DNA from 2 places in the Psychromonas sp. SR45-3 genome. Region 1 is predicted to be linked to the other one. Evidence: predicted binding sites of a transcription regulator. Region 1 holds the regulator's gene; the other holds the start of a gene.
What was found. The regulator sigma-54, encoded in region 1, starts transcription at its own class of promoters, with help from an activator protein. The targets are predictions, from matches to a motif close to GTTGGCACGNNNNTNGNNT.
Positions count from the first base shown of each region.

Region 1 (8,378 bases):
GTACAGTATCTCCAATGGCTCAAGGCGATTTAACTGCAAATGCTATTACGAATATGAAAGTATTAGTCGTTGAAGGTGAAGCGGAAGGTCGTATTCAACTAATTGAACAACTTGAAGCATTAAATGTTTCTTATGTTGAAGGTGTTGCTACTAGTGTAGAAGCTGAACGTTCAATTGCGCTACAGGATTTCGATTTAATCATTGTTGATGCATTATTAGCGGATTGCTCTGGTATCGAGTTAATTAAGTCAATTCGTACTGGTAAAACATCTGCATCTGCTGATATTAGTATTCTAAACTCTCATCATGATGTACAGCGTGAGTTATTAGGCTTAAATAGCCTATTGGACGTTCAAGGTTTATTATTAAAACCATTTGAATCGAACCGTTTGAAGCAAATGCTAATGGTAGCAAGTAAATCTAATGTGTTATTAAAACCACAAGCAGCTTATGAACTAATACCAACTAATGTTGTTGCGACTGCTCAACTAAAAGTAGCAGTTAATTCTTAGTCGTTAACTTTTAGTAGTTAACTAACGTGTAGATAAAACAAAGCCTTTGCATCAGCAGAGGTTTTTTTTGCCTAAAATATCATTGACACTCATTAACTACTGCACTTCGCACTATTACTCATCAAAACTATTAATTCATGGTTTCACATAAATTTCCATGCAGCTATTCTAAAACTGTTTATACTTCTGCTATTAAATAAATGAAAAGAGATTAACGTAATGGAATTTGACTTCAAAAAAGACTATTTCAGTGATAAAGCGACAGTGAAACTGTCTATGGGTCATGAAGCATTTGGAACATGGTTAGAGCAAGAAGGTCAAAAAAAAGGCTGGGTAGAAGCATTAATAACTGTGATTGAACAATTGCAGCAACGTGAAATAACAGAGTATAAATTAATAGGTAGTGAATTTTGTTTATACTTAAATGCAGAAGAGGCAAGTATTATCAATCATAGCTTACATCATTCAGAGTCTGATTTAGAGGATGCAAACGATTTGAGTTTTTATGATCAAGAAATCCAAGCTGAATGTGGATTGGAGGATTTTTTGAATTTAGTGGAGTCTTGGTTAGATTTTATCTGAGCCTGAGATTGCTAAAAATGATCACAAATAGACAACCGCTTATTTTAATATCAACTTGCTTTAATTGAAAAAGTAAATGGTTGTTTATCTGAGCTGAAATGTATATTTTGAAGGTGTATCGGTTATATAAAAACAGGATCAGTGTCGTAATACTAATGTAGCCATACCTAAGAATGAGAATAGACCAATGACATCAGTTACGGTTGTTAATGCCATCCCACCCGCTAATGCAGGATCTATTTTATATTTATGCATCAATAGCGGGATACATACGCCCGCAACACCTGCAATTGACAGATTGATGAACATCGCGCCAGCAATAATATAACCGACTTGCATATCTCCTTTCCAGAGAACAACTGCAGTAGCTACTAATACCGCCCAGATCATACCATTTAATAGCCCTATGGCGGCCTCTTTACCAATTAACCAACGCGTATTACTGCTACTAATATGTCCAACAGCGATACCACGAATAACTAAGGCTAATGTTTGATTACCCGCAATACCGCCCATGCTAGGAACAATGGTCATTAATACAGCAAGCGTTGCTACTTGCTCTAAAGTGGCTTCAAACATATTGGAAACAGAAGCGGCAATAAAAGCGGCAATTAAGTTAACTGATAACCATACCGTACGACGCTTAGCACTTGGTAAAATGGGAGCAAAGGTATCTTCGTCATCATCCATACCCGCCATACCCATCATTGAGTGCTCCGCATTTTCACGTATAATATCAACGACATCATCGATGGTAATACGTCCTAGCAGTTGTTTATTCTTGTCGATAACAGGGGCAGAAATCCAATCATGTCGTTCAAATAGCTTTGCTATTTCATTTTCTTCCATTAAGACTTGTAGTGGTTCAGTGTCATGATTCATCACTTCACTAATAATAGAGGTAGGCTCTACAGTTAATAAAGTAGATAAGGAAACATCGCCAAGCAGTTTGTTATCAGTATCAACAACGTATAAAGCATCGGTAGTATCGGGCAATGAACCTTTTAAACGTAAATAGCGCAAAACTACTTCGATAGTGACATCGGGGCGAACGGTTACCGTATCGGTATTCATCATTGAACCGGCGGTATCTTCTGGAAAGGCGAGAGCTAATTCGACGCGTTGTCTATCTTGTGCATCCATTTGTTCTAATACAGCACGATAAACTGTATCGGGAATACCACGAAGGACATAGGCCAAACCGTCGGTTTCCATGCCTTCAGTCGCTGCGACTAAATTATCAGTGCCCATTAAATTAATGATGCCATCTTTTGCATCTTCGTTTAATTCTTCGAGGATTTCCCCGTGTTGATCATGGTCAGTTAAATTCCATAATACTTTACGGTTAGCTGGAGGAGAAGATTCTAATAGAAAGGCAACATCACAGGCTGGCATTTTGTCCAAAATACTGCGTGCTCGGACAAACATTCCACTATCGAGTGCTTTATTAACTTCTTGAAGTCGTAGCTGGGTATTATCAACCTTAGTGTTTTCCAGCATACGAGCTCCTTTTTATTATTCTTCTTCTAAGAACTTATTTTCTATGAGTTCTGTGACGGCTTGCATCGCTTGTTTTGCTTCTGGGCCTTTGGCTTCAATTTTAATTTCTTGACCAAAACACGTTTCTAATACTAATAACCCTAAAACACTGCCTGCATCCGCTTGTTTACCATTATGAGTGATGATAATTTGCGCATCAAAAGCATTGACGAGTTCAACTAATTTGATGGTTGCTCGAGTGTGTAGCCCTAGTTTATTTTGTATTGTAATTGTTTGCTTAATGATATCCAACAGGAATTACTCCTTTAAACATTTGTGTTCAATTTGTACTTGGTATTTGTGTTTGAAACGTGCTGCTATTTGTTCTGTAACATAAACTGAGCGATGTCTACCACCGGTACAACCGATAGCAATCGTGACATAGTTTCTATTGTTTTGTTCTAAATGCGGTAACCAAGTAAGGAACAGATTTTCGATATTAGTGATTGTTTCTTTGACTAAAGGAAATGTATTCAAATAATCTTGGATCAGCTTATCCTTGCCAGAATATTGTTTTAAATTCTTTTCCCAGTAAGGATTTGGCAGAAAACGTACATCAAAAATATAATCAGCATCTTCGGGATGTAAGTGTTTAAATCCAAAAGATTGAAAAATAACTAATACATTGCTTTTACTAGACCCTTGCAAGTAAATCTTAAGGTGTTCGTTTAAGTTGTGAACGGAGAGCGAGGTGGTATCAATTGAAAAAGCAGCCAATGCTTTCAAAGGAGCAAGCATTTCGTTTTCTAATTCTAAGGCCTGAGATAGTGATAACTTTTGTTTGGACAGCGGGTGTAAACGTCGAGTTTCGCTATAACGTCTAATTAACTCACTGGTTAATGCGTCGATATAGATAATTTCTAATTCGACTTTTTGTTGCAGTGATTCAATCAGCTTTTTTATCGCATCAACGTCAGAGGGCATGTTGCGGATGTCTAAACTGACTGCTACTTTGTTATCTTTAGGATCTACCGTATCAACCAATTGTTCTAATAATTGATATGGGACCCCGTCAATGCAGTTGTAGCCTAAATCTTCTAGGACATGGAGGGCAATTGTTTTTCCTGAGCCTGATCGACCACTAATAACAATTAACTTCATATGCGCTCCTAAATTTTATAGGGTTAATAACTCAAATAGCTTTTCATTCGTCTTTGCGCTGCGTAATTGACGCAGAAATTGCTTATCTAACAGTTTTTGGCTTATTTCTGACAACGCAGCAAGGTATTCTTTACACAGATCCTCAGGAACAAATATAGCAAATAATATATCTACTTTGTTACCGTCATATGAATCATAATCGATACCTGATTCGCATTGCAAAAATACCGCTGTCGCAGGGGAGTCGCTAGATATTTTAACATGAGGAAGCGCAATGCCAGAGCCTACACCTGTAGAACCGATTTTTTCGCGGGCAATTAAACTTTCGAATAATTCCTGTGCATCTAAATTTAACTGCTCTGCAGCAATAATACTGATTTTTTCTAATGCACCTTTTTTACTGGTGCATACCGTTTGGCAGAAGACGGAATCTTTATTTAATAAAGTAGATATTTTCATAATATATTTAACTGTATTCAACGAACGCGCGAGTTTAGCAGGTTAGTATTAAATGACTATAGTTAATCTCATTTTTATTTGCACTGCTCACTATTTAAAGTAATTGTTTACGTTGGTTAGAAGGCGGAATACCTAAAGATTCACGATATTTTGCAATAGTGCGTCGTGCAACCTGAATACCTTTTTCTTCTAATAATTGTGTTATCTTATTATCACTTAAGGGTTTATTTGTCGGCTCTGCCGCGACTAATTTTTTAATTAATGCACGAATCGCTGTTGATGAGCATTCACCGCCGCCATCCGTTGCAACATGACTTGAAAAGAAAAATTTTAATTCATAAATACCACGTGGAGTATGCATAAATTTTTGTGTTGTCACTCGGGATATGGTCGATTCATGCATTTCTACTTCAAAGGCAACATCATTTAATACCATCGGTTTCATGGATTCATCGCCATATTCGAAAAAGGCTTGTTGCTGTTGAACAATACAGTTAGATACTTTTAATAAAGTTTCATTACGACTTTCTAAGCTTTTAATAAACCATTTCGCTTCTTGCAAGTGACCTTTAATAAATTGTGAGTCAGTTTTGCTGATATTACCTTTACATAGACTAGCATATTGCTCGTTTATAGATAAGTTAGGGTCGCAATCTTGATTTAATGAAACACGCCATTGTCCGTTTATTTTTTTAACGTAAACATCAGGTACGATATATTGCGTTTCACTGGTTTCAATACTGTTACCAGGCCTTGGTTCTAAGCTCTGAATTAAACGCATTATTTCAGATAATTGGCTTTCTTTGAATTTGCTTTTTCTGGCTAATGTTCGATAGTCTCGATTACCGAGTAACTCCATATATTGCTCAAGAATTAAAATAGCTTCTTCGCGCCAAGGAGTGCTATCAGGTAATTGGCGTAGTTGAATTTGTAAGCATTCTTGAGTTGAACGTGCGGCAACGCCTAACGGATCAAAATGTTGAATACGTTTTAATACTACTTCAACTTCATCTAACTCTAAGCCTTCAAGATCAGCTTCTAAACTTTCTAGAATGCTTTCACAGCTTGTTGTTAAATAACCAGACTCATCAATTGAATCAATGATTGCCATGGCAATAACTTGATCGGTTTCAGTAAAAGGAGTGAGTTGCATTTGCCATAACAAGTGATCCTGTAATGAAGTCGAGGACTCACCTTGATAAACGGAATCTTCGCCGTCATAAGCTACAGCATTAGAGCTAGTACCTGTGATAGGTGTCGATGTGTATGACTCTTCCCACTCTTTTTCTGCCGGTAAATCATCGGAAAATTCTTGTTGTGAGATAGCCTCAGAAGTATCAAGTTGGCTACTGTCAGATTCTTTAACTGTTTCTTCTGAACCCGTTTGATCATCTTGTTCTAAGAGAGGATTGGAATCTAGCGCGTTTTGAATCTCTTGTTGTAGATCGAGTGTTGAAAGCTGCAACAATTTTATTGCTTGTTGTAATTGAGGAGTCATCGCTAATTGCTGACCCATTTTCAATTGTAAACCTTGTTTCATCAAAACATATATTCCTAGAACTTATTGCTCAATTAAAAATAACTATACCTTAAAGTTTAAATTCTTCACCTAGATAAACGCGTTTTACATGATCGTTTGCTAATATTTCGTCTTGCGTCCCAATAGCTATAATTTCTCCGTGACTTACGATATAAGAGTGCTCACACACGTCCAAGGTTTCACGGACATTATGGTCAGTAATTAATACACCTAATCCACGGTCTCGCAACTGTTGGATGATATTCTTAATATCGATAACCGAAATAGGGTCGACACCAGCAAAGGGTTCGTCAAGTAAAATAAATTTAGGTTCAGTCGCCAAGGCGCGCGCAATTTCAACTCGGCGGCGCTCGCCACCTGATAAACTCATGCCTTTATTATCTCGAATATGTGTAATATGAAACTCTTCGAGTAGCGTATTCAATTTTTCGTCTCGCTGTGCCTGCGTTAATTCTTTACGAGTTTGTAGAATACCCATGATATTTTCTGTCACAGTCAAGCGACGAAAAATAGAAGCTTCCTGTGGTAAGTAACCAATACCTTTTTGCGCTCGAATATGCATGGGATCACTGGATATATCTTGATCATCAATGATAATAGAGCCTTGATCTTGTTTAACTAAGCCAACAACCATATAAAATGAGGTGGTCTTACCTGCACCGTTAGGCCCTAATAAACCGACGATTTCACCTGTTTTAACTGTTAACCCTACACCATTAACAACAGTTCGGCCTTTATAGCTTTTTACTAATCCTGTCGCACGTAATTCAGCCATCTTTATTTTTCCTCTTTTATTGTTTTTGGTGTAGAGGAATTAGATGACTTTTTAGTTTTATCTTTTTCAAATTGAGCGGGTAAAAAAATCGTCTTAACACGTTCCTGCTTTGCTTTATCGGTGCTGACATTAAGCTCTTGAGACTCTAGGAAGTAGACAATTTTAGCGCCATTAATCTGGCTATCTAATTGTTTTATTTGCGCATTTTTGGTTAACGTTATTGTACCTTTTGCGACGTCATAAAGAATATGTTTTGCCTGTGCATCTAACGGTTTACCATCATCTTGAGTTTGATAGAAAGTAGCCAAATTACCTTCAGCTATCATCGTCTCATGGTTAGCTTGTTTACCACGTACAACAGTAAGTTTATCGGCTGTAATTTTAATTGAGCCTTGGGTAAGCAATACTTCATCGGTAAAGATGATGGTATTACTTTTCATGTTAGCATGTTGTTTTACCGATGAAACGTGAATAGGTTGATCAAAGTCAGACTCAATTGCAAGTGCACTTGCACTGAACAATGTGAAAGAAATAAGTGAAACTGCTAATTTATTTAGATTCATTAAAATATACCGCTTTTGTATTCGAATTAAGTGTCATTTCTTCTGTTTCCATCGATGCCCACATACCAACTCCTTGCTGACGCATTTGTGGTCCAGTCCAATTGACTTGTAATGGTGTGGTGATAATTTTGCTATCTAGCATCACCGTGGCTTCATCAGTAGACATTGTTTGTACGATCTGATCTTTACTTAAGTTTTCAATCAATACTTTACCTGAAAGTATCAATTTATATTTATCCGTTAACGTACCGTTTAGGCTAGTTAATTGCCATGTGGAAACGACACCGGTTTGTCTGTTTTTGTTATAAACGATGACTTTAGGCGACTCAAAGTGAGTTGACTCATCTTCCGAATAGTTAGTCATTTTATCTGCAAAAACACGATAATCATTAAACCCCAGTTGATCATAATGCTGGCTTGTCACATCATCGGCGATATAACTTGGATGGTGCTCTGGTAATGAGGGCACCTCTGTTTCTGGTTTAATATACACCCAAAATACAAAGGCGACGATTAAAGCAATAAAAGGAATGCTTTGACGTTTATTCATTTATTCACTTTTACCTTGCGTCATAGATAGTTGACCATGGCATTGTAGGAATAGGTCACATATTTCACGTACCGCACCAAATCCACCTTTGGTTGTTGTCACTAAATCTGCCTGCTGAATCACCAACGGATGAGCATCATTAACAGCGACACCTAATCCAGAAAGCATCATGGCAGGTAAATCCACAACGTCATCACCGATATAGGCCGTTTGTTCTGGCGTTAATTGTAATTGCTCAAGTAATGAATGATAAACCGTTAACTTGTCATCTTTACCTTGAAAAATATGTTTAATACCTAATGCACTCATTCTATTTTTTACGATATTAGATTCTCTGCCTGTAATAATCGCAACATCAATACCTTGTTGCATGATCGCTTTTAATCCAAAACCGTCTTTTGTATGAAATGCTTTTAATTCTTCACCATTATTTCCCATATAAATTCGACCATCTGAAAAAACACCATCAACATCACATACAAAAAGTTTTATTTTTTGTGCTCGTTGAAAATTAGTTGTGCTGATTTTTCCATAGGGTGTATCGATCATTTATAGGCTCTTTTTTAAATAGGTGGTGATTTTAGGGTAAAAATATCAAAATGTGTACATTAAGGCGAGCATTGTTTACTTGAGTATTTAACTGTCATCATAACAAGACTGCTTATTTTTAAATAGCGTAAACAAGACTAATACTTAGATTATTTAATTAATTCACTGACTAATCGATTAATGAACAACCTATATTAATTGAAAATAA
Region 1 covers NZ_JACJDP010000002.1:104,473-112,850, reverse strand. The annotation lists gene H5084_RS01865 (winged helix-turn-helix domain-containing protein) at 1-512, shown strand, start outside; gene H5084_RS01860 (YacL family protein) at 732-1,094, shown strand; gene mgtE (magnesium transporter) at 1,233-2,594, opposite strand; gene H5084_RS01850 (HPr family phosphocarrier protein) at 2,610-2,885, opposite strand; gene rapZ (RNase adapter RapZ) at 2,892-3,734, opposite strand; gene H5084_RS01840 (PTS sugar transporter subunit IIA) at 3,750-4,193, opposite strand; gene H5084_RS01835 (RNA polymerase factor sigma-54) at 4,288-5,733, opposite strand; gene lptB (LPS export ABC transporter ATP-binding protein) at 5,783-6,508, opposite strand; gene lptA (lipopolysaccharide transport periplasmic protein LptA) at 6,511-7,071, opposite strand; gene lptC (LPS export ABC transporter periplasmic protein LptC) at 7,058-7,621, opposite strand; gene kdsC (3-deoxy-manno-octulosonate-8-phosphatase KdsC) at 7,622-8,170, opposite strand.

Region 2 (8,378 bases), on a different contig from region 1:
TCATACAGCGGCATAAGTTACCGCCCATTACCGCATCAATATCTTTATCTGTCGGTTTAGGAATATCTTTTAATAGTGCTGCGGCCTGCATGATTTGACCTGACTGACAGTAACCACATTGTGGCACTTGTAAGTTTTTCCATGAAACTTGTAATGGGTGGTCGTCTTTTTCTGACAATCCTTCAATCGTTGTTATTTCAGCACCTTCCACTGACGAAACCGGCGTAATACATGAACGTGTAGCACGTCCACCTACATGCACAGTACAAGCGCCACAGGTACCGATACCACAACCAAATTTAGTACCAGTCATATTAAGTTCGTCACGAATAACCCACAGTAAAGGAGTATCACTTTCTACATCGGCTGTCATCGACTCGCCGTTTAAAATAAATTTTGCCATTGTCACTTCTCCTGTGAATTATTGCTCAAATCGGGGTTGATTGCGGATTTCAGTTACTTTTTGTTGCAATTCAGGCCAAGGCTTTTGACCTGCCGATTGACGTAAGTAGGCAACGATTGCACTAATATCTTGATCACTTAATGCATCACGGAATCCAGGCATAACAACGCCACTAATACCTTGGTCACTGCGCACACCATCCAATATTACATTAACCAAATTGGTTGGTTGTTCAAGGTGAGTCGCTGACCCTAGTGTTAATAATGGACGACCTTTGACTAGTTCGTCACTGCTGTAATGGCAAGCTTGGCAAGCCGTTGCATATAATCTAGCGCCTTCGTCAATACGTAGGTCTGCTTGTGTATGTTGTGCTTTTATCGCTGCTTGTAAATTAGCATTAGCAGCAGGGTCATCACTTTCATTCGCGCCGCTATGATCAGCAAAATACAAACTAATCGCTTGCACATCATGCTCTGGTAATGCCGATAAACCTTTGTGCATGACCGGTGCCATTGGACCTGCAGCACTGCCATGATATGGAGAATTACCCGTGGTTAAGTATTCATAAAAATCTTCCGCACGCCAAGGGATAGGAGAAGTGCTTGTTGCCGTTAATGAAGGAGCTATCCAGCCATCAATATCCGCACCTTGATACATTTGGTCGTATTTTTCACCACCCAACGCATTACGTGGCGTATGACAGGCACCACAATGGGCAATACCTTCAGCCAAATAAGCACCGCGATTCCATTGCTCAGATTTATTATCATTAGTTTGGAATGACTGTGTATCTGCAAATAACAACTTCCAACCTGCTTGTAACCAACGAATATTAAGCGGAAATGGAATACCATTTTCTTTTTTAACTTGGTTAACAGCTGGCACTGACGTCATGATATAAGCGTAAATAGCACGAATATCCTCGTCGGTCATTTTATTAAAGTGCTCAAAAGGAAACGCGGGTAATAAATGGTGCCCATCACGGCTCACACCGCTGCGCATAGCACGATTAAAAGCTTCTTCAGACCAGCTACCAATACCTGTTTCAACATCTGGAGTGATATTACTAGAATAAATCGTACCAAACTCGGTGTGCATTTCGTAGTTACCTGCGTAAGGTTTACCACCAGCGGGTGTATGGCATGTACTGCAATAACCGGCAGCTGCAAGTACTTTGCCTTGTTCAATAACTTGTTGGGAATAATCACTCTTAACTGGGGGGGTTATTGGATCAATAGAAGGGTTCCAAGCATAAAAGCTGAATAAACCAAGTCCAATAATTACTGCGCCAGATACGCCATAAACAATACGTTTTAGCATATTACATTGCCTTATTTAAAATATTTCGGGGGTGGGCAGAGAGTGAACTAACATTCCCTGTTTGACTTCGTATTACAGGTACTCTTTGTGAAAAAATGATTTACCATGACCTGAGACAATAAAACCTGTAATCGACGTCAATTTTAATGTGAATAAAATATGAAAGCAACCTTCAGAGACTACTAATCACTTAACAAGTTAACTGAAATGTGTATTGTATGCTTGAATATCTAATAAGAGTTAAAGACTTGACTGTGCAAGCCAGTAATGAATAACAAGCCAATAATATCCGTTATCATTTAGATGCAAAAATTAACCGGCCATAATTTAATAACCCCAATTAATAAGCCTAAATTTATAAGCAATGCCGTGGACATGTTCTCAGTATAACGTGAGAGGTAACCTTGAGAACTAACAAGATATTTGATGTATTAGGCTTTTCCAATATAAAGCGAGCCACCCATTAAATAACCCGCTTTGTATTCTATTTAACTCAGTATCTCTTTATTATGGTTGCTGCATCGTCGGAGCAAGTACCACTTCTCTTACGCACACTTGTTGAGGTTGTGCATAAACATACTCAACCGCTTGGGCAATATCATCAGGCATTAATACCCCTCCCATCTCCTCTTTCCATGCTTGATAGCCGCTTACAATATCGTTCGATGTTGTGTGTGAAAGTAGCTCAGTTTCTACCGCACCAGGGGCAATAGTACATACTCGCACATTACTGCTTGCCACTTCTTCACGTACATTTTCAGTGATAGCGTGTACCGCAAATTTAGAACCACAGTAAGCAGCATGATTAGGGAAAGTTTTACGACCAGCTACCGAGCTAATATTAATAATGGTTCCGGTTTTACGCGCTTTCATAGGTGCTAATACCGCTTGCATACCGTTCATCAGGCCAATCACGTTAACATCAAACATGGTTTTCCATTCTTCTGGATTCTGTACATCAAGCTCACTCAATAACATGACACCTGCATTATTCACTATACAATCAGTTGCGCCGTAAGTCGCTTCTGCTTTAGTGATCGCAGCGGTAAATGATGCTTTATCAGTCACATCTACTTGTTCGCATAGAGTATTAGGTAAGTTAAGTGCTTGTATACGCTCAATCCGACGTGCCAATAATAATAATGGATGGCCACTGTTACTTAGACGACGTGCAATCGCTTCGCCAATACCAGAACTCGCGCCAGTGATCACTATTAATTTTTTCATATTCAACTCCATTATTTTTTAAACCTGTGCAGCTAGTTTGCTGCAATGAAGGCATTATAAAAAACGAATCTGTGTTGATATATATGGCTGAAGTTAAAATACTGTTGTTATATGGCAACAATAAACCCATGATAGAGAAAAATTGTGTTCGTTTTTAAGCCTATATTCATTATTCATTATTCATTATTCATTCAGCAGCAAAAACCATCAAGCAATGAGGGGAACGGATTCTAACCGAATAAATGAAGGTGTTACGGGTATATAGCAGATGGGCTTGCTGAAGTTAGAATTACTGAAGGTAGAGCTACTGAAGGTAGAGTTACTGAAAGTAGAATCATTGAAGGTGTTGCTCGAAACGGTTTTTTATAAAATCGATAAATTCACGTAAGCGCTTAGGGCGATATTTGTCACTATGGTAAATAGCTGAAAATGCAACCACTGGTATATGCCACTCCGGTAATAACTCAATAAGTGTGCCCTTTTCTATTTCCGCCTCACAATACATTTTAGGTACTCTAATAATACCAGAGCCTGCCAATGCTCCCTGCAACAGTGCATGACCATTTTTACAAATTAACTGCCCTGTGATGTTGATATCACAATGTTGCTCTGGATTTGCTACGCGGTTAAAACTCCAACGCTTAACCGACCCCGTTAAACAGCGATGCAACATAAGTTCTTGTGGGTGGCTCGGGCTACCATAATTTTTTATGTATGCAGGACTTGCCAGCGTGACAATATGAATATCCATGAGTTTTTTGGCAACAAATCCCAGATCCTCAATATCCCCCATTCTAAACGCGATATCAAACTCATCATTGATTAAATCAACACGATGGCTACTAAAATCTAGTTCAACTTTTATTTGCGGATATAACACCATAAACTCGCTGATATACCGAGTAACAATTTCTTCACCAATGTATCCTCCGACGCAATTGATGCGAATAAGGCCACGAGTTTGTTGTGTATCGTCTACCGCCGCAATAAGTGCCTGATCAATATTTTGCAATGCACTTTCACATTGTTTAAATAATTGCTCACCGGCAAGGGTCAACTTAAGCGTACGCGTAGTTCGTGTCAGTAATTTAACCGATATTTTATTCTCCAATGCACTTATTTGACGTGACACATGAGAACGAGAAACACCCAATGCTTCAGCAGCTTTAGTAAAGTTGCCCAACTGTGCAATAAGTACAAATGAGCGAATATCGGCAAGATTAATATTATTCAGCATAGTAAATTCCAAATAAATGATATGTTCAAGTTATTCATCAACCTCAACTCGATATAAGCAAATCAGCACTGTAAATTTTAAAGCTTAACTTGTTAAAAACTCTTTCGTGAGGGATCTGTTGCTTCACGAAACTCATCAGATAGTTCTGTTAATAACGTCTGGTCAGCGAGCCCTTCTGAACGAATAGCAAGCAACTGTGACCAAGCCCTTGAACGGCTATGTCCATCAAATAATACAGCCATCTTCTCATCTCTATTTTGCAACAACTTATAGATCAACAAATACTTGTTATGTGCACTTTCATCTTGCTTCGATATTAGCGTTTGTGATGCTTCTAAGACCAAGTTGCAATATTTTTCAATAGCAATCTCTTTAATAGATTTGAATACTTTCCAATCAGATTCTTTCAAATTACAGCTCCATATTATAAATATGATCCTTATGCTTATTCGATAATTGTACAGAATAAATTCCCCCTAACAGTAAAAATCCAGAATAAAATAACTGTAGGACGAGATTCTTTTGATAATTGGCCCGTCACTTTCTCAGACCAAGTATTTTGTGGTCGCTTCACGTCGTCGTCAACAACCATTCTTATTTAGTTGGTTCTCGTTATATTGGCGGCCACCAAAAGAACTAAAAAGATGAATAGTTTCCTTGAATTTATTTTTCTAATTGAAAAAGACCTAACAGATAGAAAGGTCTTTATAAGAAACGATACTTATCGCTAAATGAGGTTAATTACATATCCATAATGAAATTTACGATAGTAGTTAACGTAATTTACGACGGTTTCTACTAAGTCCAAAACCTACCAAACCCAATCCTAACAGAAGAAGCGTTTCAGGCTCAGGTACATTAGCTCCTGCCGAGTATTTTGTTAAGACTCGAATATAATCACCAGGGGTACTTGCTGTCCAATCAACGTTCACCGTTGAACCTATGAATGTTGCACTGTCACTATTTTCAAGACCACGTAGGGTCGGATTAAGATAAGTGACCGTATTATTCAATAAAAAGTCACTGCCATTTAAGTTGATCGTACTCGTAATGAGTGCAAGAATATCAGCATCAAAATTTACAAATCCAACTTGTGACCTGCTTTTATTAGGATCAAAGAATACATAGTGACTAGCAACCGTTGTCCCTGCTGATAACGTTCCTGCAAGGCCTCCTCCTATATCATCTACCGATAAGTTTGTACCCAGAGTAATATTTTGACCTTCGTTAAATGCATAAAGATTATTATTATTGAAAGTATTATTACCTACAGTATTACTCGGAGTGGATTGGTTAAAAGGAACATTAAGCTCAACAAAATTTCCAACACCAGAAGTTACGGAACCACTAGTAATGATTGCTTGAGCGCCAGAAGCAAGGCAGCAAAGAGCAGTAAACACAGTACAATTTTTAATTATATTTTTCATATTGACTCCATGTCATCATTGACGTTATGAATAAAATAAAATCGTTTTATATAAACGGCCTTATTTTAAATAAAGCATTTAAGGTGCCAATAAAAAACACATGCTAAATCAACATAATAAAAAATAAATATATATCAAGTGTCAGAGCTATCGACACTTGCCTAACGGCTAAATGCCTCGTTGGTAATAGTTAGGATTAGTTTTTATGCTTAAAAGGCAAACAATCTAAACAATCGAGTAATCAGGATGAATTTATAAATTGCCCATGCCACTGAAGAACTCACTCTGTTTGCGGCGCAACTCCATGAACACATCACACACTTCAAAATGCAGAAATCAATAGCTGCACTGCATTGGGTATTGGAGGGACATTTATACACAGAAAAAATGCCATTTAAAGTGATCAATGAAAGAGCCTATTTAACTCAATAGGCTCTTTTTCTTCTTTTACGTAATAGCGTCACCCATTACGTAACTCACAACCATAAATAGCAAGCGAGAAACAACGATGCTAAATCTAGCGTTTTGTAAGCCCTTTTTTATTCAAATATGGCAGGATATGTGGACGAGATTCTTTTGATAATTGCCCCGTCACTTGCTCAGACCAAGTACTCTGTTTTTGGTTACTCGAACGGCTTGCATAATAATCATGTATCACCTGATCATAATCTTTAATATCGCCCATATTCAGTGGCTGATATTTATTTTCATGCATAATTACATGAGCCGGTAAACGCGGCTTAATTTCAGGGTCTTGGGCTGGGTAACCTAAACACATGCCAAATAATACCGATGTATTTTGAGGTAATTCAAGCAATTCATCCACCAACTGTATTTGATTACGTAACCCACCAATATATACACCACCTAACCCTAATGATTCAGCGGCTAATAAACAGTTTTGAGCCATGATGCCACAATCCACTGCACCAATAAGCGTAAGCTCAGTAAAGTCAGCTTGTACATCAGGATTAATCGCCGCATGACGTTGATAGTCAATACAAAATACTAAAAATTCAGGCGCATTTTCAACATAGGGTTGATTACCTGCATACTCCGCTAGCAATTTACGTTTACTTTTATCCGTTACCCTAATGATAGAGACAACCTGTAGCATACTCGAAGAAGAAGCGGCTAATCCAGCTTGAATAATACTGTCGAGTTGGCTTTTCTGTATTGGCTGTTGCGTATATTGGCGAATCGAACGATGGTTTAACATCGTCTCAATGGTTTTGTTCATAAATCAGTAATCCTTGTCGCTATAATTGAAGTCATAATTGAAGCCATAGTTGTTATTATAATTATCGTTATAAAATGCACCATAAGGTGTAATGCACTCTTAATAACCCGAATCAAAACATGGCAATGCAGAGAATGAAATAAAATAATACGGTGACTATTTCAAAGCAAGGTAGGCTTGTCAAATCAGTTCATTAATGGCACGTCATGTTCGCTTTAATGCCGCAAAATCGATTAGTTAATATGGAGGCTAATTGTTGATTAAATACCACCCTCATTTTCTACCACTAATTATTTGAGATGATTAAATTCAACCTTCGGGTAATTTTGTATTTTTGAGTCCCCCACATTTTGAATACTGTCTCTTTGTCGCATTACTCACTTAAAAATGATACCTGCAATCTGATACCGTTTTATCTCAACACTCTGACTGCCCATTAATCATTATTTTGTACAAGCAGCGAGAATGATTTACTTTATCATTTCGCATAAATTTTATGGCTAATAACCGATAAATAAACGGCTGAATCTCGGCACTACTTTATTTTACTGGCGCTTCTTTCTAAGGTGAGGTTAATACGTATAAACATGCCTTGAATAGCATCTATTTGAGCCGAGTCACGCCCTTCAGATACAAGCTCTTGGTACAATAAATCAGAAGCTTGTTTAAAATCGTCGTTACACTTACCTTGGCTCGCTAATAAAAAAGCATCAGCTAATTTGTATTGCCATTTTTTAAGGTACTTTAATTTTTTGCCTACTAAGTTTTCACATATTGATTGCACTCGAACCAATGCATGCCCTAAGTTAAGTCCAGTTAAAGCGAGATCGGTAATGGCACGAGAATGAGAACCTTGATCGTAATTAATTAACCTTAACAATCTATCTGCCATTCGACGGTTGTACCAAATAGCAGGCATTTTCTGATTATCTATATTCATTAAGTCTTTATGAGTCGCTTTAAAAACTCGGCTAACTAATAGCTGAATGCTAGGCCCTGTAAATAAGTGAAAAATCCAAAACAAAATACTAACACCAACAAAAATAGCCATCGCTGCACTTAATGTATAATCAATGGTAAAAGCCAAGCTCATGTCAGTGCTGGGGCGAACTAAAATTGAAAATGGAATGCAAAATCCTAAACCATAGGGCAGTGTTTCACGTTCAGCAATTAGCAACAGGCCTAAAAAGTAAGGTCCAGCTAACACTAATAATAATACCTCTAATTGCCCGCCGCTTTGCGCGAGTAAATTAAGAGCGTAAAAGATAGTTACCACAGAAGCTGCCACGACCCCAATTAGCAAGCGTTTTATAACTACACGTAAAATAGCCAAAGGTATTCGCGCTAACATAATAGAGAATATGACGGGCAAAATCATGATCATCAATGCAGCCGATGAACCTGTACTTATCCAAATACATGCGCCAATCACAAACACTAATAAAGTTCTAAAGCCAACAATGATGCCTGCTAACGGATCCCGGTAAGTCAACATACTTGGCGCATTCAACAAGGTTTTATCAC
Region 2 covers NZ_JACJDP010000014.1:71,678-80,055, forward strand. The annotation lists gene H5084_RS09755 ((2Fe-2S)-binding protein) at 1-403, opposite strand, end outside; gene H5084_RS09760 (cytochrome c) at 422-1,723, opposite strand; gene H5084_RS09765 (SDR family oxidoreductase) at 2,231-2,950, opposite strand; gene H5084_RS09770 (LysR family transcriptional regulator) at 3,285-4,187, opposite strand; gene H5084_RS09775 (hypothetical protein) at 4,280-4,597, opposite strand; gene H5084_RS09780 (PEP-CTERM sorting domain-containing protein) at 4,961-5,614, opposite strand; gene nfsA (oxygen-insensitive NADPH nitroreductase) at 6,132-6,854, opposite strand; gene H5084_RS09790 (FUSC family protein) at 7,390-8,378, opposite strand, start outside.
Region 2: the regulator sigma-54 is predicted to act here: its motif matches at 5,687-5,705, upstream of H5084_RS09780 (PEP-CTERM sorting domain-containing protein).